Regions from separate parts of the Myceligenerans cantabricum genome, predicted to be linked through region 4. Evidence: predicted binding sites of a transcription regulator. Region 4 holds the regulator's gene; each other region holds the start of a gene.
The links. The regulator LexA, encoded in region 4, represses DNA repair genes until DNA is damaged. The targets are predictions, from matches to a motif close to TCGAACANNTGTTCGA.
Positions count from the first base shown of each region.

Region 1: ACYU96_RS00065 (HNH endonuclease signature motif containing protein) is a predicted target of LexA. The motif match lies at 1,293-1,308, and genes of this name have one in related genera.
Region 2: ACYU96_RS09580 (HNH endonuclease signature motif containing protein) is a predicted target of LexA. The motif match lies at 3,241-3,256, and genes of this name have one in related genera.
Region 3: ruvA (Holliday junction branch migration protein RuvA) is a predicted target of LexA. The motif match lies at 5,565-5,580, and genes of this name have one in related genera.

Region 1 covers NZ_BAAHAJ010000001.1:8,229-16,060, reverse strand. The annotation lists gene ACYU96_RS00070 (class I adenylate-forming enzyme family protein) at 1-1,063, opposite strand, end outside; gene ACYU96_RS00065 (HNH endonuclease signature motif containing protein) at 1,353-3,299, shown strand; gene ACYU96_RS00060 (cytochrome P450) at 3,403-4,704, opposite strand; gene ACYU96_RS00055 (glycosyltransferase) at 4,701-5,507, opposite strand; gene ACYU96_RS00050 (3-oxoacyl-ACP synthase III family protein) at 5,504-6,649, opposite strand; gene ACYU96_RS00045 (ABC transporter ATP-binding protein) at 6,727-7,707, opposite strand; gene ACYU96_RS00040 (ABC transporter permease) at 7,704-7,832, opposite strand, start outside.
Region 2 covers NZ_BAAHAJ010000009.1:92,968-100,799, forward strand. The annotation lists gene ACYU96_RS09575 (hypothetical protein) at 1-2,859, opposite strand, end outside; gene ACYU96_RS09580 (HNH endonuclease signature motif containing protein) at 3,296-5,143, shown strand; gene ACYU96_RS09585 (hypothetical protein) at 5,234-5,536, shown strand; gene ACYU96_RS09590 (hypothetical protein) at 5,664-6,350, shown strand; gene ACYU96_RS09595 (AAA family ATPase) at 6,347-7,228, shown strand; gene ACYU96_RS09600 (vWA domain-containing protein) at 7,230-7,832, shown strand, end outside.
Region 3 covers NZ_BAAHAJ010000009.1:715,424-723,255, reverse strand. The annotation lists gene ACYU96_RS12400 (hypothetical protein) at 1-420, shown strand, start outside; gene ACYU96_RS12395 (hypothetical protein) at 417-824, shown strand; gene ACYU96_RS12390 (tetratricopeptide repeat protein) at 969-3,416, shown strand; gene pdxT (pyridoxal 5'-phosphate synthase glutaminase subunit PdxT) at 3,428-4,075, shown strand; gene ACYU96_RS12380 (YebC/PmpR family DNA-binding transcriptional regulator) at 4,083-4,844, shown strand; gene ruvC (crossover junction endodeoxyribonuclease RuvC) at 4,972-5,532, shown strand; gene ruvA (Holliday junction branch migration protein RuvA) at 5,633-6,271, shown strand; gene ruvB (Holliday junction branch migration DNA helicase RuvB) at 6,318-7,370, shown strand; gene yajC (preprotein translocase subunit YajC) at 7,412-7,832, shown strand, end outside.
Region 4 covers NZ_BAAHAJ010000008.1:235,987-243,818, reverse strand. The annotation lists gene ACYU96_RS08315 (DUF5302 domain-containing protein) at 1-173, opposite strand, end outside; gene nrdR (transcriptional regulator NrdR) at 347-856, opposite strand; gene ACYU96_RS08305 (LysM peptidoglycan-binding domain-containing protein) at 1,001-1,516, opposite strand; gene lexA (transcriptional repressor LexA) at 1,695-2,459, shown strand; gene ACYU96_RS08295 (L-lactate dehydrogenase) at 2,519-3,508, opposite strand; gene ACYU96_RS08290 (ATP-dependent DNA helicase) at 3,575-5,728, opposite strand; gene hflX (GTPase HflX) at 5,751-7,283, opposite strand; gene ACYU96_RS08280 (class I SAM-dependent methyltransferase) at 7,376-7,832, shown strand, end outside.

The DNA of each region.
Region 1 (7,832 bases), on a different contig from region 4:
CGGTCCCGGACCCGCGACGCGCCGATCCCTCCGATCCCTCCGAACCGTCCGGTCCGCCGGAGCTTCCTGGGCGCCGCTGGTCCTTCTCGATCTCGTCCAGGAGGGCGGTGACGTCGGCAGGCACCGCGAACGACGAGTCCGCACCCGCGATCCCTCGCCTGAACGCGGCCGGGTCGGCGGCGGGCGTGCGGGCAGGGATCTCCCACACAGCACCCGCCAGGAGCGCGGGCAGCCCGAGGAAAAGCTGGTCGGTGTGGGCGAGCTGCCGCGCCTGCAGGTCTCCTACCTGGGAGAACAGGCGGAGCATGCCGGCGAGCGAGGCAGTGGTGTGTACGACGGCCTTCGGGTCCGCGGTCGTGCCCGACGTGAAGACGACCAGAGCCTCAGCGCCATCGCGACCACCTCGCCGCCCGCCCGCCGGTCCCTCCTTCACGGAAGCCGCTCCCGTCGAGGCGCTGTCCCCACCGAGCCCGCCGCCCGGACTCCCGGCACGCTCGACCACGCCTGCCTCCCGGCCACCGGCGAGAGCGCTGATCCGGCGGGCGGCGGGTGGAACGCCCGGGAGCCACCGTCCCGCGTACAGGTGCCGCACCGGAAGGCGACCGTAGTTCGGCAGGAGCAGTCCACGGCTTCGAGCCACACGAGCCAGCGGCCCCGACGACGCCGCGTACAGCAACGCCTCGGTCGCCGCCCAGCGAGGAGCCGCGGCGGCCAGGCGCGCCCCGAAGAGCTCCGGGGTCGAGCCCGGGTCGACGAACACGATCGAGCCACCCGCGTGGATCACCGCGAGGCAGAGGACGACGCCTTCCGGGCGCGGCCGGATGCTGAACAGCACGCGGTCGCCGGGCCGCAGCCCGGCGGCTCGTAGCCCGGCGGCAGTGTGCTCGACACGCTTCGCCAACGCCGCGAACGTGACCTCCTCGCGCACACGGGACCCGCGCCCTGCACCACGAGCACCCGGGAACCGGTCGCCGAACCAGCGCAGCGCGACGCCACGCGGGTCGATCGTCCCGTCAGCGACCGACGTCAGAAGGCCGTCGACGAACGTGTGCCCTGGGTCCATGGGAGCCGAACGTAGCCGAGCCCGGTGGATGTGCGACAGCCGGCCGCTCACGTCCATGCACCCCCTTGTCCTGTGCTGTGCCTCCGGCCGGCTCGGTGAGCCTGGCTACGAGTCCAGCGTCTGCTCGGTGATCGGTCCTGCGGCACGATCATCTCGCATTCTTGCGCTCCAGGCGGGTTATCCACAGATTCGATACAGCCATGGCGATAGGCATTCTGCATGCATAGGATCGAACACGTCAGCGATCGAGGTCGGCTCGGTCGGACCAGCTCAGGAGAGGTGTTGTCTGATGGGTGGTGCGATGTTCGACGACGGCGCCGGGCATGCCCGGCCCTGCGGCGTCGTGCCCGCCGGGTGGGACGGCGGTGGCTTCGACGACGTGGAGGTGGTGGACGAGCTCGGTCTGCCGGTACTGCCTCCGGAGCACACCGAGGAGGAGCTGGCTGCGATCCTGGCGACGAACCCGTACGGCGTCGGGACCGTGGGCGCCGCTGAGGCCGTGGGTGTCGCGCGTCGGCCGGGTGGTGCGGTGGGTGCGGTCGTCGACCTGCCGCGGCTGCTGCTGGAGGACGCGGCGCGGTTGGCCGGGGGCGCGTCGCTGGCGGGTGCCTTGAGGGACCTGACCGGGTTCGGTCGCCCGGACGAGGTGGGTGTGGTGGACGCTCACGCGGTGGATGGACCGCAGGCCCTTGACCTGCTGGGCGAGGACGAGCTGCGGCGGGTGGTCGCGGGGTGGGAGCGGTTGGTGTCCTGGGCGCGGGCAGGCCAGGCGCGGGCGGGGGCCGAGCTGATGGCGCGTACCGATGGTCCGCTGTGCCGGGACTCGGTAGCGGGTGAGATCGCCGGGGAGCTGGGGGTGACGACGTCCGAGGGGTGGCAGGTCGCGGTGCGAGGTGAGGGTTTGAGCCTGTACCCGGACCTGGCCGGTGCGTTGGCTGCGGGGCGGGTCGATGTACGTAAGGCGGACACGTTCCTGCGCGCCGGTGCACGGCTGAGCGTGGCCGAACGAGGTGCGGCGATCAGCGACCTGCTCCCCCACGCCCCCGCCCGTACGTGGCGGTGGGTCAGTGAGCAGATGAACGCGCGTGCTGCCACGCTGCACGGCAGGAAGGCGCGGCAGCGGGACGTGGTGGAGCGGTGCAACGTGTGGGCCGAGCAGGCAGGGCCCGCGCAGGGCAGGATCGTGGCGGACCTACCGGTCCTGGACACGGCCAAGACGTTCAACGCCGTCCAGGCCGCCGCCAAGGCCCTGAAGAACGTCCCCGGCGAGAGCCGCCCCCTGGGTGCCCTCCGAGCCGCGGCCTTCACCGCGCTGGTCACCGGCGACCTCGTCCTACCCGGCACCGATGACGACAACGAGGACGACGGCGACGGTGTCGGTGTCGGTGTCGGTGTCGGCGCTGGAAGCTCGGTCGAGCCGCCGCGCCTGGTCGAGCCCGTCCTGGACACCGACCTGATCCCGATCCCCGACGCCCCGTCGGGGACGGCACTGACCGGCCCCGCACCCGTCCTTTCACCCGGGAACAACACCTGCAGTGCCAGCGACGACGGCAGCAGCAGCGGGCGCGATGTGCCGGATGCTGTCGCAGCGGCCGCGGGTGTGCGGGTGCGGGTCATCGAGGTGCCCGCGACCGTGCACGTGACCGTGCCCGCCTCGGTGCTCCTGGACCCGGACGACATGACTCCGGGCGTCCTGGAAGGCATCGGCCCCATCCCGGCCGACCACGCCGCACACATCGCCGCCGACGCCACCTGGCGGCGCCTGCTGACCGACCCGGCCACCGGCATCCTCACCGACTACTCCACCCGCACCTACACCCCCGCAGCCACCCTGCGCGCCGCCGTGGCCACCCGGGACCAGACCTGCCGATTCCCCGGCTGCCACCGCCCCACCCACACCGGAAACCGAGCCACGGTCGACCTGGACCACATCGACCCCTACGACAAGGACCACCACTACCGCCCCGACGAACCCGGCCAGACCCGCGCAGACAACCTGCACGCCCTGTGCCGCAGACATCACAACCTCAAGACCCACGCCCACTGGAAAGTCACCCGAGACCCCCGCACCGGAGCCACCCGCTGGACCGCGCCCACCGGCAGCACCACCACCGTCGCACCCACCATCGTCGACCCCACCGTCCGCTACGGCCTCACCCACGGCCTGACACTCGCCCGGCCATCGAGCCCTGCCGACCACCACTCCCGCTCTGCAACCGGACCGCCACCCTTCTGACCGGCCGAGGCTCATCGGCCGGAGGACAGCGCAACCCGCCGTACAGAGCAGAAGCGAGCACGTGCACGTCACTACGGCGTCGAGGCGTGCGCGACCTCGCCTGCTACAGCGTCCGCGCAAACGTGAGCTCAAGCCGCCGATAGGCCGGCACGAGCACACCACGCGCGGGCCACCGCCTCCCTACCGTCAGCCCGCCGCCCACCACCGGCCCGTCACCCGTCGCCGCCTCACGACCCACCTCGACGAGCGGCGTCAGCGCATCCAGTACCGCCTCCACCTGCGCCATCGCCAGCGGCATCCCGAGGCAGAAGTGCGGGCCCGCGCCGAACCACAGGTGCCGTACGGCCGGCTCGACGGCGCGGTCCGGGTCGAAGCCGCCCGCCGCGCGGCAGCAGTTCACGGTGGCGATCACGACACGGTCTCCGGCCCGGACCCGCTCTCCGCCGACGACGGCGTCCGCCCGCACCGAGCGCAGCATCGCCGGGGTCGGCACGGTCACGCGCAACGCCTCCTCGACGACACGGCGGCGCAGTTCGCCGTCGCCCCGGAGCAGCCTCCCCAGCCACCCCGTGTCGTGTGCGATCGCCAGCAGGCGTGGCACGAGCGACTGGATCGTCTCCGTCCCGGTCAGCACGAACGCCCCGACCGCGCCCATCGCCTCACGCTCCGACAGCCCGAGCCCGCGCATCCGCCCGGGCACCGTCGACTCGTCGCCCGCGCGGTACGCGTCACGCGCGGGCGCGGTCAGCTCCTCCAGCACGCGTCGCGCGTGCGCCGCCTGCGAGGTCGTGAGCCCACGACGGTGGAGCCGCACCATGCCCGTCACCGCCCGGGCCGCCGCCATCGATCTCCCCACCGCGGCGTCCGTGGGCGGCAGCCCCACGAGACCGCAGATCACGACGCCGGCCTGCGCGGTGACGGCTTCGGCCAGGTCCACGGTCTCCCCGCGCGCCAGCCGTGCCGCCAGCTCCCGCAGCACTCCGCCTTGCTCGTCCCCGACCACGCCAGGCTCGCTCCCCGCCTCGCCCGCACCGCCATCACCCCCCACCCCGACAAGCTCCCGCACCGCCCGCGGCGCGAAGATCGGCCCGAGCGCCCGCCGCAGCGCCGCGTGCTCCGCGCCCTCCATGTTCAGCAGCACGGATGGCCCGAGGACCGGCGTCCACAGGTCCGACGGCGAGCCCGGCCCCACCTTCGAGAACCGCTCCACGTCGAGCAGCACCCCGCGCGCGACCGCGGCGTCGTTCACCACCACCCCGACCCGCGGAACCCGCACCACCGCCCGGCGCCGCAACGCCCGCAGCACCGGGTACGCGACCGGGTGCGCGGCCCGCTGGACGCGCTCCTCCCAGGCGGCCTCGCCAGGAACGGCTCCCGGGCGTACGGACGTCCGCCGTGACGTCACCGGATGTCCACCACGTCGGGCCGGTACCGGTGGTCCGCGTACCAGGCGAGCGTCCGCACCACGCCCCAGGCGTGCACGCGCCGCGTCGAGGCCCGTACCCACACGTCCCGATGCTCCCCGTAGGCGCCGGTCAGCCGCCGCACCGCGTTGACCAGTGCGCGGTCCTCGTGCAGGTCCTCGATCCTGGTCCGCGGGAAGCCGCCCGCCCGCTCGTACAGGTCGGCGGTGATCGCCATGTTGCAGCCGGGCGCCATGACGTACGGCCCGAGGTACCCGTCGTCCCGGTTCCCGGGCCGCAACTTGCCGAACGTGCTCGCCAGCCACACCACGCCGGCCAGCGCCGACTGCTGGAGCCGCGACACCTTCCGGTCGTCCGTGCGCGGCACGAGCCGCCCCGCGATCAGCTCGTCGCCCTGCCCGAACGCCGCCCGTACCGCACGCGTCCACCCGGGCGGGGGCAGGCAGTCCGCGTCCGTCCGCGCCAGCAGCGTGGCACCCGCCGCGGCGGCCGTGCGCATCCCGGTGTCCGCGGCCGCGCCGGTCCCCTTCTCCGCCTCGTCCACGACTCGCCACCGCTCCCCGCGCCCGAGCTCCGTGATCGTCCTGCGCACCAGGTCGGCGGTCCCGTCCGTGGACCCGTTGTCCACCACGACCAGGTCGAAGTCGTCGTCCTCCTGCGCGTGCAGCGCCTCGAGCGTCGCGGCGATCCCGTGCTCGTGCGCCTCGTTCAACGCCGGGACGACGACGGCGAGCCGCCCCGCGGCCCGGCCGGACGGCGCAGTCCCCGCCTGCCCCGCGCTCACCACCGCACCACCATCGCGCCCATGCTGATCCCGCCGGCCAGCCCGACCAGCAGCACCACGTCCCCACGTCGCAGCCGCCCGTCCTGCTCGGCGAGGCTCAGCTGGAGCGGCAGTGTCGCCGACGCCACGTTGCCGTGCTCGCTGACGGTCACGAGCGTGCGGTCCCGCGGCACGCCGAGGCTCCCGAACACGTCGTCCAGGGAGGCCACCGCCACCTGGTGCACCGCCACGAAGCCGACGTCGTCCCACGTCACGCGCGCCTTGGACATCGCCTCGACGACCACGTCCGGCCCGAGCTCCAGGAACGCCTCGCGCAGCCGCGAGCCGTCGATCTCGAAGTAGCTGCGCTCCGGGTCGCGCGGGTTGAACGTCCCGCCACCCGGCAGCATCCCCACGTCCCAGTGGTGCGACGCCGCCGTGAACGCCGAGGCCAGGATGCCCGACGGCGCCGCGCGGGCCAGGTCCGCGAGCTCGGCGTCCAGGTCACCGGCCCCGCCCCGGCCGGCTCCGGCAGCCCTGCGCCCGGCTCCCACCGCCTCGACCAGCACCGCCGCACCGGCGTCGGACATCGTGTACCCGGGCGCGGAGAGCGCGTACGTCGCGCGGTCCGGCACGTCCCACCGCACCCCGCGGCTCGGCATCTCGCCGCACGCGACCAGGACCCGCCGGTACCGTCCGGTACCGATCAGCGCCTCGGCCACCTCCATCCCGTTGAGCACGGAGTTGCAGGCGTTCTTCACATCCATCACCGGGCACGACGCCCCCAGCCTGGCGGCTGTGATGTGCGCGGTCGCGGGCTCGACCATGTCCTGCGAAGCCGATGCGAAGATCAGCAGGTCGATGTCCGACGCCGTCCGTCCCGCGCCGTCGAGCACCTCCCGCGCGGCCGCCACCGCCAGGTCCGAGGCCTGCTCGTCCGGGGCTGCCACGTGCACGGTCCGCACGCCGGTGAGCCGGGAGACCAGCGGGACCTGCGGCGCGATCTCCGGGTTCCGCCGGTGCAGGTCCCGCTCCGCCTCGGCGACGTCGCGCGTCGTCCCGGGCAGATGGACGGCCACGCCGGCAACCCTGGCGACAGGCTGCGACGGCTCGGGGACGACGGCGGCCGAGGTCTCGGCAGCGGCCGTGATGTCAGTCGGCACCCGCACACGGTAGCGACCCGCACCGGCACGGCTCACGAACGTCCGGGGCGGCGTCCGGATGCGCGCCGGCGACCGGATCACGCTCCTCGTGTGGTCCGCGCGGCCCGCTCGTAGATCCGCCGGACCACGTCCTCGATCTCCGGCTCCGCGATCGTCAGGTCCAGCACCCCGGCACGCTCCGAGACGGCCGCGAGCACGCGGGCCGCCGTCGTCGTCCCCGGGTCGAACGCCAGGTGCTGGCGCAGACCGTCGCCCTCGCTGCTCAGGTGCCGCGCGCCCGGTACCGACAGGTCCGCGCAGGGCTCGGCGAGGTCCACGACGAGCACCCGCTCCGCTCCCACGGTCCGGGCGAGCCCGTCGATCGTCCCGTCGTAGGCGAGCCGTCCGTGGTCCACCACGAGGACCCGCCCGCACAGCCGCTCGACGTCGCCCATGTCGTGCGTGGTCAGCAGCAGCGTCGTCCCGTGCTCCCGGCGCTCTCGCACGAGGAACTCGCGCAGCCGCTGCTTGGACAGCACGTCGAGGCCGATGGTCGGCTCGTCGAGGATCAGCAGCTCGGGCCGGTGCAGCAGGGCGGCCGCCACCTCGGCCCGCATCCGCTGCCCGAGCGACAGCTGCCGCACGGGCGTGGCCAGGTACTCGCCCATGTCGAGCGTCTCGACGAGCTCGGCGGTCCTGGCCCGCTCCTCGACCCGCGGCAGCGAGTGGATCGCGGCGAGGATCCCGAACGACTCCCGCACCGGCAGGTCCCACCACAGCTGTGACCGCTGCCCGAACACGACGCCGATCCGCCGCGCGAGCCGCCGCCGGTCCTTGACGGGCCGGAGCCCGCACGTGGCGACCTCTCCACGGGTCGGCACGAGGATCCCGGCCAGCATCTTGATCGTGGTGGACTTCCCGGCTCCGTTGGCGCCGATGTACCCGACCGCCTCGCCCGGCGCGATGTTCCAGGTCATGTCGTCGACGGCGGTCAGGCGCCGCATCTTCAGCCCGTCGCGCACCCGGAAGTCGCGGGTCAGGCCCCGCACGTCCACGATCGCGTCCGTCGTCCCGCTCATCCTCCGCCTCCTTGGTAGTGCCGTACGCCCGCGCGCCACGCGAGCAGTGCCACGGTCCACGCCCACGCGGCGGCCACGGGCGAGAACCAGCCGAGCCACGCGGGCAGCCACTCCGCGCCCGGCCG
Region 2 (7,832 bases), on a different contig from region 4:
CTCGCCGTGGGTGCCCGGGGACAGCAGGGGCAGGAGCGGGGCCTTCTCGGCGACGACTCCCGCACGGACGGAACCGTCCTGCGCGAGGGCGACCAGCCGGGGCCGCCTGTCCTCGTCGTCCCACAGTGCCGGGACGAGGTGCACCTGTGCCATGGCGCCGCCCCGCACGTCCCAGCCGGGGCTCGGGCTCGTGAGGTCGAGCACGCGCAGCGCCCGCCCGCGCGGGGCGACGGCCAGCCAGTGGCCGTCGTCGTCCACCGAGACCCGGCCCGGCTCGTCCCACGGCGGGGCGATCGGCTCGCCGATCCCGAGCTCGTCGGGCACGTAGCGGGGTGTCCCGCTCAGGCCGGGGTCCATGAGGTAGACGCCGCCCGTGGAGTCCACGAGCACCAGGTGCTCCGCCGTCCGGTAGGCGCCCACCAGCACCGGGCAGACCCAGTCGGCGTCGTCGAGCCGGCGTGGGAGGCAGCCGTCCACCTCCAGCGTGGTGAACGCCGCGTGGGCGCTGCGCAGCAGGTCGCGCAGGTCCAGCGGCTGCGCGGGCGGGCCGAGCGTCCCGCGCACCCCCGGACGCAGCCCGTCGGTCCCGGTGATCCAGGCGCGGCCGTCCGGCGCCAGGAGCAGCAGGTCCCCGGTGTCGGGCTGCGCGGCGCCGTCCTGCGTGGACGGCGGCGTGAGCCACACCGGGAGCAGGCGCTCGCCGTCCGCGCCGGGGATCTCGAGGGGGCCCTTCTCGTGGACCTGGACGGTGCCGTCGGGCCAGGACAGCGCCGTCGTCGCCGCGTGCTCCGGCAGGCGGTCGCGTGAGCGGGAGGCCACGACCGGCGCGGCGGCCGGATCCTCGGCGGCGCCCGGCGGGAAGTCCAGGTCGCTGCTCTCCTGCGTGGTGCGCCACAGCGAGAGCTGCTCGCCGTCGGCGGCGACCACGCGGTCGTCGGGCGCGAGCACGGCCAGCGCGTGGCGCCGGGCGCCGGTCAGGTGCCAGGTGCGGGTCTGCGGCCAGAGCATGTCGCGGGGGGCCGTGCAGGCGACCAGCCCGTCGCCGGTGCGGACGAGCGCGCGCGTGGCGTCCTCGTCCACCCCCGCGACCTCGGGGTTCCGCCACTCGTGGGGCACGGGGCAGGGCATGGTGTCCGGCGTGGCGCCGCCCGTCCCGCTCAGGGGGTGCTGGAGCTCCACCTGCGTGGCGGTGCCCCGGCCGGTCAGGCCGGCCCACGTGGTCAGCGACGGCGCGGGGACGGTCCCGGCCGCGGCCCGCTGCGGCAGGCCGTCCGACGGCGGTGCGAGGGTGTCGGCGTCCAGCGTCCGGGACTCGCCGGTGCGCGGGTCGGCGACGATCACGCGGTTCGTCTCGTCCACCGACAGCGCGGTGACCGGGATGTCCACGGTGGCCGCCAGGACCGGGGCGGCCGGGTCCGAGCCGAAGGCGCACCGGGAGGCCGGGCTGTCGAAGAAGCCGTGCACCCGGTCGGCGACCGTCTCCAGGTCGAGGTCCCCGTCCGGGCCGCTCAGCGCGACGCGCAGCACCTGGTCGCGGTCACCCCCGGAGCAGGTGCCCCGCGTCTCGTAGCCGACGAACAGCACGTCGCCGGCCGGGGAGAGCGTGACGGCCGTCGCGTCCAGGCGTTCGGGCGCGCCGTTCTGGGCCAGGAGCACCGGACGGTAGAGGCGCGCCAGGTCGCCGTCGTCGGCGAGGGGTCCGGTGTCGTCGGAGAAGCGGCCGAGGACGACGCCCGCGGCGTCCACCGCGGCGACCACGCGGCCGTCGTCGCTGCCGACGACGGCGGTGGTCCCGTCGGGCAGGTCGGGTGCGGGGAGGCTCGAGCCCGCGCCGGGCAGGGCCTCCGGGTCGCCGTCCTGCGGGTTCCAGCGCAGGAGGCCGCCGGTCGCGGTCCGGCCGACGACGCCCGTCCCGGTGGCCGCGAGCGCGGTCACCCCGGGGGTGTCGACGGTGCGCATGAGGTGCTGGTCGTCGTGCGGGGTGTCGAGGGCGGCGGTGAGGAAGGCGTGCCGCGTCGGGGTCCCGGGTTCCCGGTGGTAGGCCTCGGCGGCGAGGTACTTGGCGAAGTCGGGGTCGTCGGCGCGGTGCGCGTGCGAGGCGGCGGCGAGCAGGTAGGCGTCGCTCTTGTACGACGCCGCGGCCTCCCGCTCGGCGGAGTAGCTCGCCAGGACGCCGTTGACCACCGAGATCGCCAGCAGCACGGACAGCGCCGAGGTCAGCGCGCGGGCGCGCCGGTTGACGAGGCGCTGCGCGGTGATGTGGGCGCTGAGCACGTCCTCCTTGGCGGCGTTGCGCAGCGGCGCCGCGAGCTCGGCGAGGGCGTTGGGCAGCTCTGGGTGGTTGCGGCGCGCGGGCTCGCGGCGAGGGCCGCGCAGGTCGACCCAGCGGGGCTCGCGATCGAGGTGCTCGATGAGGGCGGGGGGCAGGGCGTCGGTGGCGTCGGCGTCGATCCGGCCGGCGTCGTGGTCGAAGACGATCTCACCGCTGGTCAGGGCGATGTAGACGGTGTGGATGCTGCGTTCGGCCAGCCACCAGCGGACCTCCTTGTCGACCCACTCGGACGCGGCGGCGCCGGGGGAGGCGAACACGATGAGGCGGTCGGAGGCCTCGAGGCAGTTCTTGATCTCCAGCCACAGGTGGGGGTGCGCGGCCAGGCCGGAGCGGTCCACGAAGAGCCGCAGGTCGCGGTTGTCGGACGGGCCCGCGGCGCCCTTGCCGAAGCCGCGCAGCATGGCCTGCACCCGGGGGACGAAGTCGCCCTCGGCGCTGCGGCTGTAGGAGAAGAACGCGTCGTAGTGCCTGCGGCGAGATCGGTCCTGCCGCTCGTGCGGGGTGGGCTTGGGGGCGGGGTCCGGCATCGAGCTCCCTCGGTCGATCGCACGGAGGAGGATATCGGGGGAACCGGTCGCGGTGCTGGTGAAGGGGGTCGAGGAGGGTGGTGGGAGGGACGGTGGCGCGGCGTCCTGGCGCGGTGTGGTGGCGCGCGGGCGGGGTCGGGTCGCCGGGCGTGTCGTGGGTGGGGCGGGGGTGTGTGTCGGTGGGGGCGGCTACGGTGCGGCGGAGTCCGGGCGGAGGCTGCGGCGTCGCGGGCACCGGCCACGCCTACAGGGTGCTGCGGGCCGTCGGCGGCGTCCGGCCGGGCGCCGCCGTGCGGTGCGGCTCGGACGCGGGGCGCCGGTCATCAAGGTTATCCACAGATGCTAGTTTCGGGTCGCGTTATCTGCCTGGCGTTCGTAGGATCGAACGTATGAGCGAGTCGTAGCCGGCGGGCCGTCGGCCTCGCCAGGAGAGGGGGTGGTATCGATGCGCGACGCGATGTTCGGCGAGACAGGGCTGTGCGGCGAGGACGCCGAGCTGGTGGACGAGCGCGGGCTGCCGGTGCCCGTCCCGGACCACTCCGAGGCCGAGCTGGCGGCGATCTTGGCGACCGATCCGATGAACGATCCGGTGTTCGCCGCGGGGTTCGCGGCGCGGGACGTCGGTCCGGACGGGCTGCCGGGCCGGGTCGTGCCTGCTGCGGAGTGGCTGAGCGAGGACGTGCAGGTCCTGGGGCCGGGGACGGCGCTGGCCGGCTCGCTGGCGAGGCTGACGGGTGTGGAGCCGCCCTCCGGGCTCCCGGCCGCGGGGATCGACGCGACGGATGGTGATGCTTCTGGTCTCGAGGAGCTGGAGGCCGGTGAGCTGCGCCGGGTGGTGGCGGGCTGGGAGCGGGTGGTCTCGTGGGCGCGGGCCGCCCAGGCGCGGGTGGCGCGCGAGCTGATGGCGCGGACGGACGGTGTGCTGGAGCGGGACTCGGTGGCCGGGGAGGTCTCTGCGGAGCTCCACGTGACCGCGGGTGAGGGCTGGCAGGTCGCGGCGCGGGGCGAAGGGCTGGGCCGGTATCCGCTGCTCGGTGCGGACCTGGCCGGTGGCCGCGTCGATGCGAAGAAGGCCGACACGTTCCTGCGTGCCGGGGTCGGCCTGACACCTGCTGAGCGGGGCGAGGCGATCGAGGATCTGCTGCCGGCCGCGCGCACGCGGACGTGGAGGTGGGTCAGCGAGCAGCTGAACGCGCGTGCTGTCAGGTTGCACGGCAGGAGGGCACGTCGGGGTGACGTCATCGACCGGTGCGGCGTGTGGGCCGAGCAGGCGGGCCCCGGCACGGGCCGCATCGTGGCGGACCTGCCGGTCGTGGAGGCGGCTCGTACGTTCAACACGGTCCAGGCCGCGGCCAGGGCTCTGAAGGACGTCCCCGGGGAGAACCGGCCCCTGGGCGCGCTGCGCGCCGCGGCGTTCACCGCCCTGGTCACCGGCGACCTGGTGCTGCCCTGCGAGGACACTGCCGAGAGCGACGACCACGTCGACCCCGTCGACCCCGTCGGGCGGGGCGCCGGCGTGCACGTGAGCCTGCTCGAGCCGCCGCGGCTGGTCGAGCCCGTGCTGGACACCGACCTGATCCCCGTCCCGGACGACCCGCACGGGCCGGCGCTGACCCGGCCCGCGCCGACCGGTACCCGCCTGCGTGTCATCGAGGTCCCCTCGACCGTGCACGTGACGGTACCGGCCACCGTGCTGCTGGACCCCGACGAGCACGTGCCCGGAATCCTGGACGGCATCGGCCCGATCCCGGCCGACGCCGCCGCACGCGTCGCCGCGGACGGCACCTGGCGGCGCCTGCTGACCGACCCGGCCACCGGCGTCCTGACCGACTACTCCACCCGCACCTACAGCCCGGGCGCGGTCCTGCGCGCCGCGGTCACCACCCGTGACCGGTCCTGCCGGTTCCCCGGCTGCGACCGGCCCGCGTCCAGCGGTGGCAGCGCGAACCTCGACCTGGACCACATCGACCCGTTCGACCACGACAACCGTCACCGGCCCGGCCGGCCGGGACAGACGCGCGCGACGAACCTGCATCCGTTGTGCAGGAAGCACCACAACCTGAAGACCCACGCGAGCTGGCAGGTCACTCGTGACCCCGGGACCGGGGCCACCCGCTGGACCGCACCCACCGGCACGTCCACCGTCGTCGACCCCGCTGTCGTCGACCCCACCGTCCGCTACGCGCACACCCGCGGCATGACGCTCGCCAGACGGCCCGGCCCACCGGCAGCCGAGGCCTCGACACCCGGCACGCCACCAGGAACAGGCCCGCCGCCCTTCTGAGGGCCGTCCCGGCTGCGTGAGATCCGCGTAAGAACCGCATAACCAGGCTGTAAGGGTCATCCGGGCCTTCCGGGCCATAACGTCAGTGGCATGAAGATCACCCGGAGCCGCCGCGTCGCGGCCGTCGCCCTGTCCGCTCTCACGGCCGCCACTCTGCTGGCCGGCTGCAACGACTCCGAGCCTGTCGGGGACGACGCGTCCCCGACGAGCACGGAGATGTCGGACGAGGAGACGTCGGGCGAGCAGATGACCGACGAAGAGATGTCCGACGAGGAGATGTCGGACGAGGAGATGTCCGAGGACGAGATGTCCGACGAGGAGTCGATGGACGAGGAGTCGATGGACGACGACGAGCACATGGACGACGGGGAGTCGATGGACGACGACAGCTGAGTCGTCCCTCGCTCGCCGTCAGCGGACGGCTGCCGCCGGTCTCCGCGCCGTCACGGCGGCCGTCCGCGTTCCGCCGCGCGTGTCGCCACCCTGGCCGTCGTCGGGGGCGACATGGGACGATGCCGGCGTGAACCTCCCGCCGGAGCAAGGCCCGCCGATGTCGCCCGGCCCCGCGGTGCCGCCGGCAGGCACGGTGGGCGCAGGGCCCCGGATCCTCACGTTCTCGGGCGTGGCCGTGCTTCTGGTGGCGGTCGCCGCGGGCGTGCTGGCGGCGGTCCTGTTCGCCCGGGCGGTCCCGTTCGACCTCCTGACGCCGTCGGGCGAGCCGGGGCCGGGAGCGCTGGGCGTCGCGGACGTGCCGGGCTCGACGGACGCGGTCCTCCCCGAGACCGGGACGTACGCGATCTGGGAGGTCGGCCCGGACCCGGAGGCCCGTGCGGTCTCCGCCGCCGACATCACGGTCGCCGACCAGGCAGGCACGACGCTCCCGGTCGGCCGTGCCGCGTTCTCGGGCGACGTCAGCGCGGGCGGCGCCCACGGCCGGCTGGTGGCACAGTTCCGGGCCGACGCCGGGCCTGCCACCGTCGAGGTGTCGAGCGCCGGCGCGCCCGACGGCACCTACGTCGTCGTCGCCGAGAGCCAGGACTTCGGCGGTTTCTTCGCGACGCTCGGCGGGTCGGTCGTCGCCTGGTTCGTCGCCCTAGGCGGCGGGATGCTCGGTCTCCTCGTGACGGCCGGTGGCATCGTCTGGTGGGTCCTGCGCCGCAACGCCGGCCGCCCTGCGGGCGCGGCTCCCCGTAACCTGGACGGATGAACTCACCCGAGGCCCTGGCGGCGGCGCTGGGGGAGGCGGGCTACCTCGCCGACGAGGACCTCGCCACCGTCGCGCACCTCGCCCGGGCCATGGAGCGGCCGCTGCTCCTGGAGGGCGAGCCGGGCACCGGCAAGACGGCGCTCGCCGAGGCGCTGGCCCAGGTCACGCACGCGCCCCTGATCCGGCTGCAGTGCTACGAGGGCATCGACGCCACCCAGGCCCTGTACGACTGGGACTTCGGCCGGCAGATCCTGCACCTGCGGACGCTGGAGGCGGCCGCGGCGTCGTCGGACGCGGACGCCCTCGACCCGGAGACCACCGAGCGCTCCCTGTTCGACGAGCGCTTCCTCCTGGCCCGCCCCGTCCTCCAGGCGCTGCGGACCACGCCGTCCGTCCTGCTCGTGGACGAGATCGACCGCGCCGACGACGAGTTCGAGGCCTTCCTCCTGGAGGTGCTGTCCGGCTGGACGGTCACCGTCCCGGAGCTCGGCACGATCCGCGCGGCGACGCCGCCCATGGTCGTCCTCACGTCGAACCGGACGCGAGAGCTGCACGACGCGCTCAAGCGCCGCTGCCTCTACCACTGGATCGACCACCCGGGCCTGGAGCGCGAGGTCGCGATCGTGCGGTCGCGCCTGCCCGAGGTCGCCGAGACCCTGGCCCGCCAGGTCGCCGGCTGCGTGCAGCGCCTGCGCGGCGAGCCCCTGCTGAAGCCGCCGGGCGTCGCCGAGACCCTGGACTGGGCCCGCGCCCTGGAGCGCCTCGGCGCCGCGTCGCTCGACCTCGACGCGGCCTCCCGCACGCTCGGCGCGGTCGTCAAGTACCGCGAGGACACGATCCGCGCCCGCGAGGCCCTCGCCCGGATCCTGGGGGAGTGACGTGCCCGCCGTGCTGCTCGGGTTCGCGCGTGCGCTGCGCGCGGCCGGGGTCGGCGTGACGCACGACCGTGCCACCGCGTTCCTGCGGGCCACCGCCGTGCTCGGGGCGGGTAGCCCCGTCGCCGCCTACCGCGCCGGGCGGGCCACGCTGTGCGGGGGGCCCGACGATCTGGCCCGGTTCGACCAGGTGTTCGCCGCCTGGTTCGGGGCCTCGACCGTCGGGCTGCCGGTGCCGCGCGCAGGACGTGCCGGGAGCTCCGCGGGGCCCTCGGCGGACACCGTCGCCGCGTCGCGCACGGACCGGGCCGACGTCGGCGTGCCCACCGCCGTCCTTCCCTCCGGCCGCGACACCACGCCTCCCGTCCCCGGCGAGCCGCCCCGCCCCGAGCCCGCGCGGCCCGACGTCGTCCCCGTGCTCGCCGACGACCGCGAGGTCCTCCGCCACCGCGACGTCGCCGGGCTCACCGAGGCGGAGCGCCGCGTGCTCGCCGTGCAGATCGCCGCCCTCCGCCCCCGCCCGCCGCTGCGCCGTGCCGCTCGCGCCCAGCCGTGGCGGCGCGGGCGCCCGGACCTGCACCGCACGCTGCGTGCCTCGCTGCGCCGG
Region 3 (7,832 bases), on a different contig from region 4:
GGCGGCACATGGACGCACTCGACGCTCACGCTGTCCGGGACCTTTCCGGGGGAGAGCGTGGCGCGGGCGGTGGTGCTGCGCGCCGCGGGCACGGCGGACCTGACGGTGAGCGGCACGGCCGTGGCGGCGTCGGCAGGACTGGGTCCCGACCTGCTGCTGTCCGTGACTCGTGACGGCCTGCCCACCAACACGACGGTGGACGGGCTGCGCAGGGGCACCTGTTCGGGGACGGCCGTGGTGACGAGGCAGCCGGTCACGGTCACGCCGGCACCGTTCCTCACGGACGTGACGATCCCGGCGGACGGCACGCTGAGCCTGTGCGTGGAGCTGGGCCTGGACGGTGACGCCCCGAGCAGCGTGCAGGGCCAGAGCACCAGCGTCGCGTTCGCGCTGACGGCGCGGCAGGCGGGCGCGCCGTGAGGGGCGCGCGGCTCCGGGCCGGGGCGGTGCTGCTGGCCGTGCTGCTGCTCGGCGCCGGCACCGTGCCCGCGTGGGCCTGGTGGACCGACCAGGGCACGGTCCGGTCCGGGACGCTCGGGACAGGGGCCGTCCCGGCGACGACCGCGACCTGCGGGGCCCTCGGGGTCCTCACGGTCACGTTCCAGTGGGCCGCTGTCGACGGTGCCACGAGCTATGTCGTGCACCACGGCCCGGGCGGGTCGAGCACCGAGGTGGTGACCGGCACGCAGTTCACCACGACCTCGCCGATCTCCGGCGGCACGTTCTGGGTCGTGGCGCAACGGGAGTTCCCGGGCACCACCTGGGCGTCGGCGGAGTCGAACCAGCTCACCTACACCGTGGCCGTGGTCGCCCTGTGCGTCTGAGGCAGGTCGTGGCGCGCAGCCGGCGTGCCGTTGCGTGCCCGTGCGCGTGCTTGCGGACATCGCCCTGGAGCTGCCGAGGCACGGATCACGCAGATGCCACACCACCACAGCGCGAACAGGACGTTCATGGGCTTCAATGTGACCATGTGGCGTCCTTCCCGTTCCGACAGCCGCCTGCGCGCACGCCGCGCGAAGCTCTCGGCGGCCGGGCTGCTCGACCCGGCGCTCCGCGTCGTGCCGCTGACGGGGCGCGACGCCGAGCTCGAGGAGCTCCACTCCTGGTGCCGGGAGCGGCCTCGGATCCAGGTGCGCTGCATCACCGGTGCGGGCGGGGCGGGCAAGTCCCGGCTCGCCGTCGAGCTCGCCGCCCGGATGCGCCGGCGCGGCTGGACGTGCGTGTGGCCCGAGCCGGACGACACTCCCGCCGAGGTCGCGGCCGCCTGCCACGGCCGCCGCGTGCTCGTGGTGGTCGACGACGCCGGGGCGCACCCGCACCTGTCCGAGCAGCTGGGAGTCCTCGCCGCCGGCGAGACGCGGCTGCGGGTGGTCCTGCTGTGCCGCACCGGACGGGAGTGGTGGACCAGGCTGCGCTGGGCCTGCGACCTGTGGGCCGGCCCGGAGCCGGTGCCGACGTCGCAGGTGCATCTCGCGCCGCCGCAGGTGCCCGCCGAGACGATGGTGTCGGTCGCGGTGCGCGCGTTCGCCCGGTACACGGGCAGGCGGCGCACCCTGGGCACCCCCCTGCCCGAGGTGCGTGAGGCGCCCGGGCCCGCTCCCGTGCTGGACGTCCACACCGCTGCCCTGGTGGCGCACCTGCGCGGCGGCGTCGCGGACGTGTCGCGGGGGGTCGGGGCGCTGCTCGCCCTGGAGCGCGAGTCGTGGACCGCGTCGGACGAGGCGGTCGCGGGTGCGATGCTGCGCGGGCAGGGGCCCGCCGGCCTGCCGCGGCGGCTCGGCGAGCTGCACGTCGCGCGGACGCTCGCCGCGGACCCCGCCCAGGTCCGGGCGTGCACCGCGGGCTTGGACGCCCGGCAGGCGTTCCGGGTCGCGCTCTTCGCGCTCCGGCTCGACGTCGACGACCCGGGAGTGCCCGAGGCCGGCCGCCTCGCGACGGTGCTGCTCGAACGCGTCGCCCACGCCCTGCCCGACGACGCGGCGGTGCTGGCCCAGGTCCTGCGCCTGTTCGGCCGCCGGCCGCTGCCGCGGGACGTGGCAGTGGGGCTCGCGGAGCGGCTGACCGCCCTCGTCGGCCCGTACGGGGCAGACGGGACGGCGACGCCGGAGCAGGCGGACGCGATCGCGACGCTGGCGCGGGCGCTGGGCGCGCCGGAACGGTACGACGACGTGCCCCCGTCGCCCGCGGTCGCCGTCGACGCGTGGAGCGAGCTGGCCCGGCGCGACCCGGACCGCTATCGTGCGCCGCTGCTCGGGGCCCGCACCGTCGTCGCGGCGGTGATGTTCGGCAAGGGGCGGTACACCGAGTCGCTCCAGATCTCCGAGCAGGTCGCAGCCGCGTGCCGGGCCGCGCCCGCCGAGGAGCGGGTGTGGACGGACCCTGTGCTCGCCGGCGCCCTGAACGGGATGGCGGTCGCGTACGACTTCCTGGGCCGCCCCGAGCAGGTGGAGGTGTGCCACACGGCGTCGGTGGCGACGCTGCGCCGGCTGGTGCTGCGGGACCCTGCCGCGCACGAGGCGATGCTCGCGCTCGTGCTGGCGAACACGGTGGGGCAGGTCGAGCTCGGACGGGCGACCGAGGTGATCGACGGGCTGCGCGAGTCGGTGGAGATCCGGCGGCGGCTCACGCTGCGGCGTCCTGGTGAGCACGAGCAGTACCTGGCGTTCGCGCTGTCCAACCTCAGCGACGCGGCCGCGCAGCTCGACCGCCCGGCCGAGGCCGTCGCCGCCGCGCGCGAGGCGCTAGCGATCCGTCGCCGGTTCGCCCGCCAGGACCCGGTCGGGATGCGGTGGCTGGTCGCGTGGTCGCTGGCGGGGCTCGGTTCCCTGCTGTCGGAGCAGGGCCGGGCCGCCGAGGCGGCCGGGCTCGAGGAGGAGTCCGTGCGGATCCGCCGCGAGTTGGCCGACGAGACCCCGCAGCGGTACCGCGACATGCTCGCGACCTCCTGCTCCAACCTGGCGGTCACGTACGCGCGGCTCGGCCGGTTCGCCGAGGCGCTGCCGCTGGAGGAGGAGGCGGTCGGCCTGCGGCGGGAGCTCGCGAGCCGTGTGCCCGGCCGCTACGAGGAGGACCTGGCCCGGTCGCTCTCCCGTCTGGGCGTGCGGCTGACGGAGGTGGGGATGCCGCTCGACGCCGTCGCCCCGGCCACCGAGGCGGTGAGCATGCTGCGGGACCTGGCGCGCTCGAAGCGGCCGCACCACCAGGACAGCCTCGCCGTCGCGCTGACGAACCTCGCGACCGTGCTGCGGCGCCTGGGCCGTGCCGAGGCGGCCACCGCGGCGGTGCGGGAGGCGTTCGCCCTGCGCGACGAGAGCGTCGAGATGGTCGCGCGGGAGCGCGGGCTGCGCGGCACGCTCGCCCGGACCCTGGACGTGCTGGTGGACATCGAGGAGGGCGGGGCGGCGGAGGCGTCATAGGATCGACTCCCGTGACACGCACCCTGACCGTCGGAGTCCTCGCCCTGCAGGGCGACGTCCGCGAGCACGCCGCGGCGCTCGAGACCGTGGGAGCCCGTGCCGTCCCCGTCCGTCGTACCACCGAGCTCGAGGCGGTGGACGGGCTGGTCGTCCCGGGCGGGGAGTCCACCACGATCGACAAGCTGCTGCACCTCTTCGGTCTCGCCGAGCCGCTGCGCGCCCTGATCAAGGAAGGGCTGCCCGTGTACGGGTCGTGCGCGGGCATGATCCTGCTCGCGGACCGCATCATCGGTGGGACTGCGGACCAGCAGACGCTCGGCGGCATGGACGTCGTCGTACGGCGCAACGCGTTCGGGCGGCAGGTCGACTCGTTCGAGACCGACCTGGAGCTGGCGGGGGTCTCGGACGGTGAGGGCGGTGGCCCCGTGCGGACCGCGTTCATCCGCGCGCCGTGGATCGAGGAGGCCGGTGCCGGCGTCGAGGTGCTCGCCCGGATCCCCGCCACCGACACGGCGGGCCGCGAGGTGGCGGCCGCCGGTAAGATCGTCGCAGCACGGCAGGGCCCGCTGCTCGCCACCGCCTTCCACCCGGAGATCACGGGGGACGCGCGCGTGCACGGCCTGTTCGCCCGCATCATCGAAGATTCGCGAAGGAGTTAACAGGTACATGTCAGGTCACTCCAAGTGGGCCACGACCAAGCACAAGAAGGCGGCGATCGACGCCAAGCGTGGCAAGCTCTTCGCGAAGCTCATCAAGAACATCGAGGTCGCGGCACGCACCGGCGGTGGTGACCCCGCCGGGAACCCGACGCTCTTCGACGCCATCCAGAAGGCGAAGAAGACCTCGGTCCCGAACGACAACATCGATCGCGCGGTCAAGCGCGGCTCCGGCGAGGGCGCCGACGCCGTCGACTACCAGACGATCCTGTACGAGGGGTACGGCAACGACGGGATCGCCGTCCTGGTCGAGTGCCTCACCGACAACAAGAACCGCGCCGCGGCCGAGGTCCGCACCGCCTTCAACCGCAACGGCGGCTCGCTCGCCGACCCGGGCTCGGTCTCCTACCTGTTCTCGCGCAAGGGGCTCATCGTCGTGCCCAAGTCCGACGGCGTGGGCGAGGACGAGGTCATGGAGGCCGCGCTGGAGGCGGGCGCCGAGGAGGTCACGGACCTGGGCGAGGTCATCGAGGTCATGTCCGAGGCGACGGACCTCGTGCCGGTGCGCTCGGCCATCCAGGAGGCCGGTATCGACTACGACTCCGCCGACGTGGTGTGGCACCCGTCGATGCAGGTCGAGGTCGAGGTGGAGGGTGCGCGGAAGATCACCCGGCTCATCGACGCCCTCGAGGACAGCGACGACGTGCAGAACGTCTACGCCAACTTCGACGCGAGCGACGACGTCATGGAGGCGCTCGACGCGCAGGAGTGACGGCCGCCCGAGCCCGCCGCACGGCCCCGCACCCGGGTGCCCCGCGGCGGGCCGCGGCACGTTGGTGCGGCACGTCCGTGCGGCGCGCGTGCCCGGCGCCCCGGGACGTTCGTGAGATCGTGAGGGAGTGCGCGTACTCGGAGTGGATCCCGGCCTGACCAGGTGCGGCATCGGTGTCGTCGACTCCCTCCCCGGGCGGCGCGCCGCGATGGCCGGCGTCGGCGTGATCCGGTCCGAACCCGGTCAGCCGGTCGACCTGCGGCTCCTGCGGATCGCCGAGGGGCTCGACGTGTGGCTCGAGGAGCACGTGCCCGACGTCGTCGCCGTCGAACGCGTCTTCGCCCAGCACAACGTGTCCTCCGTCATGGGCACGGCCCAGGTCGCCGGCCTGGCGATGCTCGCCGCCGCACGCCGCGGCGTGCCCGTCGCCCTGCACACGCCGAGCGAGGTCAAGGCCGCCGTGACCGGCTCCGGCCGCGCCGGCAAGGCGCAGGTCACGAAGATGGTCACCAGCATCCTGCGGCTCGACGAACCGCCGAGGCCCGCCGACGCCGCGGACGCGCTCGCGCTCGCCGTCTGTCACCTGTGGCGCCCCGCCGGTGCTCTGCAGGGCGGGGAGCGGCACGAGCTGACCCCGGCGCAGCGCGCCTGGGCGGCCGCGGAGAAGGCGGCACGCCGCAGCGGCTGATGCGAGGCTCGTGCCGGTACCTCGCGCTAAGATCGCACGGACGTTCGACGGGTCGTGCCCGGCCCGCTCGATCACCGAGCCACCGCGGAAGGAGCAGGGCGTGATCGCATCGCTGACGGGGGTCGTCCAGCACGTGACCCTGGACCGCGCCGTGCTCGACGTCGGCGGCGTCGGCTACCTGGTGCACGCCACGCCCGGCACGCTCGCCGGCCTGCGGGCGGGGGAGGAGACGCGGGTCGCCACCAGCATGGTGGTGCGCGAGGACTCCATGACCCTGTACGGCTTCGCCGACGCCGACGAGCGCGACGTGTTCGAGATCGTGCAGACCGTCAGCGGCGTCGGCCCGCGCCTGGCCCTCGCGATGCTCGCCGTGCACCCGCCCGAGGTGCTGCGCCGCGCCGTCGCCGCGGAGGACACCGCCGCGCTCACGAGAGTCCCCGGGATCGGCAGGAAGGGTGCCCAGCGCATCCTCCTGGAGCTGGGCGACCGGCTCGGCCCGCCGTCCGCGTCGATCGCGGGCGCACCGTCCGCCGCCGGCCCGGGGCCAGGGCCGGACGCTGCCGGGGCAGGGACCGGGCAGGTCGTGGAGGCGCTGACCGGGCTGGGCTGGCCCGCCAAGGCGGCGGAGGACGCCGTGGCGAAGGTGCTCGCGGAGGCGGGGGCCGACGTCGTCGACCCGGCGGACGTCGCCACCACGCTGCGCGCGGCGCTGCGCGTGCTCGGGGGCAGCCGTGGGTGAGGCGGTCCCGGACACCGCGGGAGACGGCGAGACGCGCCTCGTCGGCATGATGGCCGACGACGTCGAGCGGGCAGCCGAGGCGGCGCTGCGGCCCCGACGGCTCGAGGAGTTCGTGGGACAGCCCGTGGTGCGCGAACAGCTCTCGCTCATGCTGCGCGCCGCCGTGGCGCGGGGGAACGTGCCCGACCACGTGCTGCTGTCCGGGCCGCCCGGGCTGGGCAAGACCACCCTGGCCATGATCATCGCGGCCGAGATCGGTTCGAACCTGCGGATCACCTCCGGTCCGGCGATCCAGCACGCCGGGGACCTGGCGGCCGTGCTCTCCTCCCTGGAGGAGGGTGAGGTGCTGTTCATCGACGAGATCCACCGCCTCGCCCGGCCCGCCGAGGAGCTGCTGTACTCGGCGATGGAGGACTTCCGCGTGGACATCGTGGTGGGCAAGGGCCCGGGCGCCTCGGCCATCCCGCTCGCGCTGCCGCCGTTCACGGTCGTCGGCGCGACGACGCGGTCCGGGCTGCTGCCCGCGCCCCTGCGGGACCGGTTCGGGTTCACCGGCCACATGGACTTCTACTCCCCGGACGAGCTCGAGCAGGTGCTCCTGCGCTCCTCGGGCCTGCTCGGGGTCGGCGTCGCGTACGACGCCGCCGCCGAGATCGCCGGGCGCTCGCGCGGCACGCCCCGCGTCGCGAACCGCCTGCTGCGCCGCGTGCGGGACTGGGCGCAGGTGCGCGGCGACGGCACGCTCGACCTGCACGCCGCCCGGGCGGCCCTGCAGGTGTACCAGGTGGACGCCATCGGCCTGGACCGCCTGGACCGTTCGGTGCTCACGGCGCTGTGCACCCGGTTCGGCGGCGGCCCCGTCGGGCTCACCACGCTCGCGGCGACCGTGGGAGAGGAGTCCGACACCGTCGAGACGGTCGCGGAGCCCTACCTGGTGCGCGAGGGCCTCATCGCCCGCACGCCCCGCGGCCGGGTCGCCACCCCGTCGGCCTGGGAGCACCTCGGCCTCACCCCGCCGCAGCCCTCGGGAGCCCCGGCGCAGCCGGGCGGTGCGACGTCGTCCACAGGGACGACGACGGACACGCTCTTCGGCGCCTAGACTGTTGCGGTACACCGTGCCCCCGAACTGACTGGACCATCGTGGACCCCTTATTCCTGATCCTCATCGTCGCGCTCGGAGCGATGCTCTTCTTCACGACCAGCCGCAGCCGGAAGCAGCAGCGCGCCGCCGCCCAGTTCCGCGAGAGCCTGCAGCCCGGCGTCGAGGTCATGACCCAGTCCGGGATGATCGGGGTCGTCGTCGCCGTCGACAGCGACCGGCAGATCGTGCGCATCGAGTCGTCGGACGGCCACGTGACCGACTGGGTCATGCCGGCCGTCAAGGAGGTCCCGGCCCAGTTCGCGACGCCGGTCGCCGAGGATCCGGACGACACGGACGAGTCCGAGATCACCGAGCCCGAAGGTTCTGGCAGTACCATCGCCCCCGACGTGATCGACGTCCCGGACGACATCTCCGGTCTCGACTCCGCCCAGCGCGAGTACCGCGACCAGCAGGGCCGCA
Region 4 (7,832 bases):
CGAAACATCTTCTGCACGGGGCCCGTGGTCTCCGAGCCGTGCACCGCTCCGGTGTTCCGCTCCGACTCCGCCGTGCGGTGGCTCGCGTTGTTCTTGCGCTCCAGCGCCTCGCGGAACTTGGCCTTCGCGTCCTCGCTCGGTGCCGTGCTGCGGTCGTCGTTCTCGGACGTCACACCGACCACCTCCTCGTCGTCTCAGGATCCCTGGCCGGGTCCGTTCGACCAGAGTCGCCCAGACAGCCACGGGGCGCCAGTGCTTTTCCACCCACGGCACGCGAACTGCACGGTTCGAACCGGCGATGCACGCACGACGGCGGCCCCTCCCGGCCCACCGGCACCGGGCCGGCTCACGCCGGGTCGACGCTCAGCGCGGCGCCGTCGCCGGCCGCCCCGGGATCACCCTCGCGGGCCTCGGCGTCCTTGCGCAGGCCCGTGATCGCCGCCTCGAAGTCCTCCAGGGACGAGAAGTCCTGGTAGACGCTCGCGAACCGGAGGTAGGCGACCACGTCGAGCTCGCGCAGCGGCCCCAGGATCGCCTTGCCGATCTCGTTCGCCTCGATCTCCGCGCTGCCCGTGCTGCGCAGCGCCTCCTCGACGCGCTGCGCCAGGAGCGCGAGGTCGTCGTCACTCACCGGGCGCGGCTGGCAGGCCTTGCGCACACCGGTGGCGATCTTGTCCCGGACGAACGGCTCCGTCGCACCGGACCGTTTGACCACCGTCAGGCTCGCGGTCTCGATGGTGGTGAAGCGCTTGTGGCACGCCGGGCACTCCCGCCGACGGCGGATCGAGGACCCGTCGTCCGACGTCCGCGAGTCCACCACGCGCGAGTCGCTGTTTCGACAGAACGGGCAGTGCATGCGGTCTCCTGCGGGCTCGGTCAGTGGCCGGTTCTCCCGGCCGAGACTTGACCGTATGCGGGCAAACCACACCCATGCAACACGACCCCAGCAATAACGAGTCCGCCCTCGGCCGACTTCGTCGCCGACTTCACCCGGCGGGAGTCACCCTGCCGGGACGTAGAGGGTCTGCCCCACCGTCAGGCCACCACCCGCCAGGCGGTTCAGGTCCTGCAGCTCGCGCACGACGTCACGCACGTCCTGGCCGGGCTCCGCGACGGACACGGCCAGCCCCCAGAGCGTCTCCCCGGGCTCGACGGCGTGCGCCCGCACCTCGGTGGGCGGCTCGGGCGAGCTGGCGACCGCCGTCGCGCTCCACACCACCGGGGTCGCCAGGACCAGTGCCGCGACGGCCACGGCAATCCGGCCCCGGACGGTCAGCCGCAGCCCTTCGAGGTCGAGGCGGGCTGCGAGCGTGCGGCCCGTGCCGTCCGGGACGCCTCCCGGGGCCGCGTGGTCCGCGCCGGCCTCCCGCGCGGCACTCTCGCCCGCGGCCGCCGGGCGGGCGCCACCCGCCGCGTCGAGGGGTGGCACCACTCGCAGATGACGCCTGCCGTACCGCGCCCGCGGCACCGACGACCTCCTGAGCCCGCGGACCTCCGTCGTGGTGGTCGTGCTCATGACCGCCTCCCGAGATAGTCTGTCGAACACTCGCCTGTCGCACACCTGTACGACGAACACCCGTACCATTGTGTAGCACGCAACACCCGTCGTGTCGAGACACGCTCGAACATCCGTTTGAGATTCCCCCTGATCCGATCTAGAGTTGGCAGCATCAATCGATGAGGAGGGCCACAGCATGACGGGACGCGAGAGGACGCCGGGCATGATGCCGGGAAGCCTGGGCAGTGTCGGCACCATCGCCCGGGGCGACGAACCGATCGACCTCGGCGACGCCGCCGAGCGCCTGACCCCCCGCCAGCGGAAGGTGCTGACGTGCATCCGTGAGTCCTTCACGGCTCGCGGCTACCCGCCGTCGATGCGTGAGATCGGTGATGCGGTCGGCCTGGCGAGCCCGTCGAGCGTGAAGCACCAGCTCCAGGTCCTCGAGCGGAAGGGCTTCCTGCGCAGGGACCCGAACCGCCCGCGAGCGATGGAGCTCGTCGACCCGGCGTCGGGCGCCCGCCAGAATCCGCCGCAGGGCGAGGTGCACTGGGGCTCGTCGACCGAGGAGTCCGGGGCCACGCCCGCGACGTCGTACGTACCGCTGGTCGGCCGGATCGCCGCTGGTGGCCCGATCCTGGCCGAGCAGGCCGTCGAGGACATCTTCGCGCTCCCGCGCCAGGTGGTCGGCGACGGCGAGCTCTTCCTGCTCAAGGTCGCGGGCGACTCGATGGTCGATGCCGCGATCTGCGACGGGGACTGGGTGGTCGTCCGCCGGCAGAACGTCGCGGAGCAGGGCGAGATCGTCGCGGCCATGATCGACGGTGAGGCCACGGTCAAGACGTTCAAGCAGACCGGCGGCCACGTCTGGCTGATGCCGCAGAACGCGGCCTACGAACCCATCCCGGGCGACGAGGCGCGGATCCTCGGGCGCATCGTCGCGGTGCTGCGCAGCCTGTGACGTGGTGCCGGGTCAGACGCGCCGCCGTGTCGGCGCGGGCGTGCTGACCCGGCAGCGCCTCACAGCCCGAAGCCGCGCTGGATCGCGCGCACCTTCTCGGCCGACGCGCGCAGGTCGCGCAGCTCGTCGTCGGACAGCGGCACCTCGATGGTCTCGGTGGCACCGCGCCGGTCCACGAGGGCGGGCACCGAGAGGCACACGTCGCTGATCCCGTAGTAGTCGTCCAGGAGCGAGGACACCGGCAGCACCCGGCGCTCGTCCTGGAGCACGGCCTCGATGATCCTCGTCGCGGCGAGCCCGATCGCGTAGTTCGTGGCGCCCTTGCCCTCGATGATCCGGTAGGCCGACTGCACGACCTCCGTCGCGATGCCCGCCCGGGCCGCCTCGTCCAGCGCGGAGCGCCCGCCGAGTCCCGGCCACTCCAGGAGCGGCACGCCGGCGATCGACGCCGAGCTCCACAGCACGATCTCCGAGTCGCCGTGCTCCCCGGCGATGTACGCGTGCACGTTGCCGACCGCCACGCCGGCCTCCCGGGCGATCGCCGCGCGCAGCCGCGACGTGTCCAGCACGGTCCCGCTTCCGAAGACCCGCTCGCGTGGCAGCCCGGAGAACTTCTGCGCCGCGTACGTCACGACGTCGACCGGGTTGGTGATCATCATGAGGATCGCGTCGGGCGCCACGTCGACGATGCCGGGCAGGATCTTCCGCGTGAGCCCCACGGTCGACTCGGCCAGGTCGAGGCGCGTCTGGCCGGGCTTCTGCTTGGCCCCCGCCGTCACGACGACGACGTCGGCCCCCTCGCACACCGCCACGTCGTCGGACCCGACGACCTCCGCCTGCGGCACGAACATCTGGCCGTGCCGGAGGTCGAGGACCTCGGCGTCGACCTTCGCCCGGTTCACGTCCAGGAGCGCGACGGTGCGCGCGGTGCCCCGGGCGAGCGCCGCGTAGGCGAGCGTCGCCCCGACGGCCCCGGCACCCACGACCGCCAGCTTCGTGGTCCTGGCGGCGGGCTGGTGCGCGGCGGTGACGCCGTCGGCTGCGGTCACGGTTCCTCCCGGGGATCTCGGTGCGTGGGGTCGCCGGCCGGCACAGGCCTGCCACCGGCAGGACTGCTAGGTATCGAGCCTGGCCAGCGCGCCGCGGACCAGTGCCGAGTCGGTCGTCGGCCAGAAAGGCGGCATCGAGCGCACCAGGAACGACGCGTAGCGCGCGGTCGCCAGGCGCGGGTCCAGGACGGCGACCACCCCGCGGTCCCCCGTGCTGCGGATCAGGCGGCCCGCGCCCTGTGCGAGCAGCAGCGCGGCGTGCGCCGCCGACACCGCCATGAACCCGTTCCCGCCGGCCTGCTCGATCGCCCGGGCGCGCGCGGCCTTCACCGGGTCGTCCGGCCGCGGGAAGGGGATCCGGTCGATGAGGACCAGCTGGCACGACGGGCCGGGCACGTCCACCCCCTGCCACAGGGACAGGGTGCCGAACAGGCATGCCGCCGGGTCCTTCGTGAACTCCCGCACCAGGGTCGGTAGCTGGTCGTCGCCCTGCGCCAGGACCGGCAGGTCGAGACGCTCGCGCATCGCCTCGGCCGCCGCCGTCGCCGCACGGCGGGACGAGAACAGCCCGAGCGTGCGGCCGCCGGCCGCGGTGACGAGCTCGGCGATCTCGTCGAGCTGGGCGTCGGTGGTCGGCTCGCGGCCGGGCGCGGGCAGGTGGCGGGCGATGTAGCAGATCCCCTGCTTCCCGTAGTCGAACGGGCTGCCTACGTCGATCCCCTGCCAGGCGGCGTGCTCGCCGTCGGCGGCGCCGTCACCGGCCGCCGCGGCGCTCTGCCGGTCCAGCCCGAACGTCCTCGCGATGGGGTCGAACGTCCCCCCGAGAGCGAGCGTCGCCGACGTGAGCACCCCGGTCGCCGTGCCCAGCAGGTGCGTCCGGATCAGCCCGTCGACCTGCAGCGGAGCGGCGTGCAGCCGGGAGACCGACTCGCTGAACCCTCCCCACCCGGAGTCCGGGCGGGTCAGCCACAGCACGTCCGCGGTCGTGTCCTCGGCGGCCATCCGCTCGGCCACCTCGAAGAGCTGGAGCACGGCGCCCTGCGCGAGCTTCAGCCCGGGGTCGCCGTCCTTCCCCGCCGCGCCGCCGGAGCCCTTCTCCTGCTTCTCCGGCCTGAGGTCGCTGAGCACGCCGCGCGCCGCGTCGCGCACCGCCGCGACGGCGTCGCGCAGCTCGCCCTCGAGGCCCTGCGGGAACCTGTTGCCCTGCGCGGTGACCAGCAGCGTGCCGAGGGCGGTGCCGGCGTCCTCCAGGCCGGTGGTGCCGGCGCCCGCGTGCCGCCGCGCGAGACGCGCCGCATGCTCCACGGACGCCGCCGAGAGCTCCACCGTGGCCGACGCCGTGACCCGGTCCACCAGCTCGTGCGCCTCGTCCACGATCACCACGTCGTGCTCCGGCAGGACGTTCGAGTTCCCGGCCGCCGCGATACCGAGCATCGCGTGGTTCGTCACCACGACGTCGGACTCGCGGGCCGACGCGCGGGCCTGGTCCGGGAAGCACTCGGCGAGCATCGGGCACTTGCTGCCGAGGCACTCCAGCGCCGTCACCGACACCTGGCGCCACGCCTTGTCCGGCACGCCCGGGACCAGGTCGTCCCGGTCGCCGGTGTCCGTCTCCCCCGCCCAGGCGTGCAGGCGGCGGACCTGGTCGGCGAGCGACGCCGGATCGTCCCGCCCGCGGCCGCCACGGCCCGCGGCGCCCGGTCCGCCGCGCCGGCCCGGGGGCTCCGGGGCCGCGTGGTCCTCCGCGCCGGGCAGGTCGAACAGCGCCGGCTCGTCACCGGGATAGCCACCCGACACCTTGTGCTTGCACAGGTAGTTGTGCCAGCCCTTGAGCAGCGCGACGCGCGGCGCCCGCGCCAGCCTCGGAGCCACGGCCTCCGCGACGAGCGGCAGGTCGCGGCTGATCACCTGGCGCTGCAGGGCCAGGGTCGCCGTGGACACCACGACGCGCTCCCCCGACGCCACCGCGTGCCGCACCGCCGGCACCAGGTACCCGAGCGACTTCCCCGTGCCGGTCCCGGCCTGCACGAGCAGGTGCTCGCCGGACTCGATCGCCTCCGTCACCGCGCGGGCCATGTGGTGCTGGCCCTCGCGCCGCCCGCCGCCGAGCGCACCGACGGCGAGATCGAGAAGATCGTCGATCTCGGGGACGTCGGTACTGGTAGCGGGTGCGTCAGCGGGGAGGGTCACGGCATCGATCGTACGGGCCGCCACTGACATCGACGAGAGGGCGGGCGCCCCGTCAGGACGCCGCGACCGCCGCTCGCCGCAGCTCGTCGGCCAGCTGCTCGTCCACGCGCCCGCGCACCAGCGTGCCCGCGGCCACGTGCTCGGTGTGGTCGATGTCGCCGTGCTCGTGCACGCGGTGCACGAGGTCCCCGCGCGAGTACGGCACGACGACGTCGACGGGGACTCCCGGGCGGGGCAGGTCGGCCGCGATCCGCGCCCGCAGCTCGGCGATCCCCTCGCCGGAGTGCGCGCTGACCACGGCCGTGTGCCGCTCGCGCCGCTGGATCCGCCCCACCACCTCGGGGTCCGCGACGTCGGCCTTGTTCAGCACCACGATCTCGTGCACGTCGCCGATCCCGGGGATCTCCGACAGCACCTCGCGCACCGCGGCGATCTGCCCCTCCGGGTCCGGGTGGGAGGCGTCCACGACGTGCAGCAGCAGGCCGGCGTCGCCCACCTCCTCCAGCGTGGAACGGAACGCCTCGACGAGCTGGTGCGGCAGGTGCCGCACGAAGCCCACCGTGTCGGCCAGCGTGTACACGCGGCCGTCCTCGGTCCGCGAGCGCCGCACCGTCGGGTCGAGGGTGGCGAAGAGCGCGTTCTCGACGAGCACCCCGGTGCCGGTGAGCGCGTTGAGCAGGGACGACTTGCCGGCGTTGGTGTAGCCGGCGATGGCGACGGCGGGGATGGCGTGGCGCTTGCGGTTGAGCCGCTTGGTCTCGCGGGCGGGCTTCATGGCGGCGATCTCGCGCCGCAGCTTGGCCATGCGGTCGCGGATGCGGCGGCGGTCCAGCTCGATCTTGGTCTCACCGGGCCCGCGGGAGCCCATGCCGGCCCCGGCTCCGCCCACCTGGCCACCGGCCTGCCGGGACATCGAGTCGCCCCAGCCGCGCAGGCGCGGCAGGAGGTACTCGAGCTGGGCGAGCTCGACCTGCGCCTTGCCCTCCTTGGACTTGGCGTGCTGGGCGAAGATGTCGAGGATGAGCGCGGTGCGGTCGACGACCTTGACCTTGATGACGTCCTCCAGCGCGCGGCGCTGGGAGGGCGCGAGCTCGCCGTCGACGACGACGGTGTCGGCGCCCACGCCGAGGACGAGGTCGGCCAGCTCGGCCGCCTTGCCGGATCCGAGGTAGGTGCCGGGATCCGGGTTCTGGCGGCGTTGCAGCAGACCGTCGAGCACCTCGGAGCCCGCGGTCTCGGCGAGCGCGGCGAGCTCGCGCAGCGAGACCTCCGCCTCGCGTGCGGCGGCCTCGCCGCCGGAGAACAGGCCGACCAGTACCACCTTCTCGAGGCGGATCTGCCGGTACTCGACCTCGGTGACGTCGTCGAGCTCCGTGGACAGGCCCGCGACGCGGCGCAGCGCGCTGCGTTCCTCCAGCTCGAGCTGGTCGCCGTCGTGGGCGGTGTGGACGGTCTCACCCTCGGAGCGCGCGGTCCCCGCCCGAGCGAGCACCCGCGCCACGACGTCGTTCGCGATCGCCTGGGCGCCTCGCTGGTCGTCCGGCTCGGCGGCCGGGGCGTCGGGTTCGGTCGGGACGTGGGTCATGTATCGCCTTTCGCGTGGGTGACGTCTGGTACAACAAGGGTCCCACGGGTTCTCGTCCCGGTTCCATGGAAATCCGGACCTAGGATCGTGCCGTGCCCCAGGACGACGTCGGACCGAACGACCACTACTTCAGCGCGCGGCCGGCGTCGGACGCGGACCTGCGCACGGTCCGGGTCCCGATCGCAGGGCGGGACGTGGAGCTCGACGTCGCGGCCGGGGTGTTCTCCCCCGGCGGCGTCGACAAGGGGACCCGCATCCTGCTGGACACGGTCCCCGCCCCTCCGGACGGCGACCTGCTGGACCTCGGCTGCGGCTGGGGGCCGCTCGCCCTGACGATGGCGACCCTGCGCCCGGACGCCCGCGTCTGGGCCGTCGACGTCAACGAGCGTGCCCTGGGTCTGGTGCGGCGGAACGCCGGGCGCCTCGGCCTGGGCAACGTCCGCGCGGTCACGCCGGACGAGGTGCCGGAGGGCGTCCGGTTCGCCGCCGTGTGGTCCAACCCGCCGATCCGGGTCGGCAAGGTGGTACTGCACGAGATGCTCGGACGGT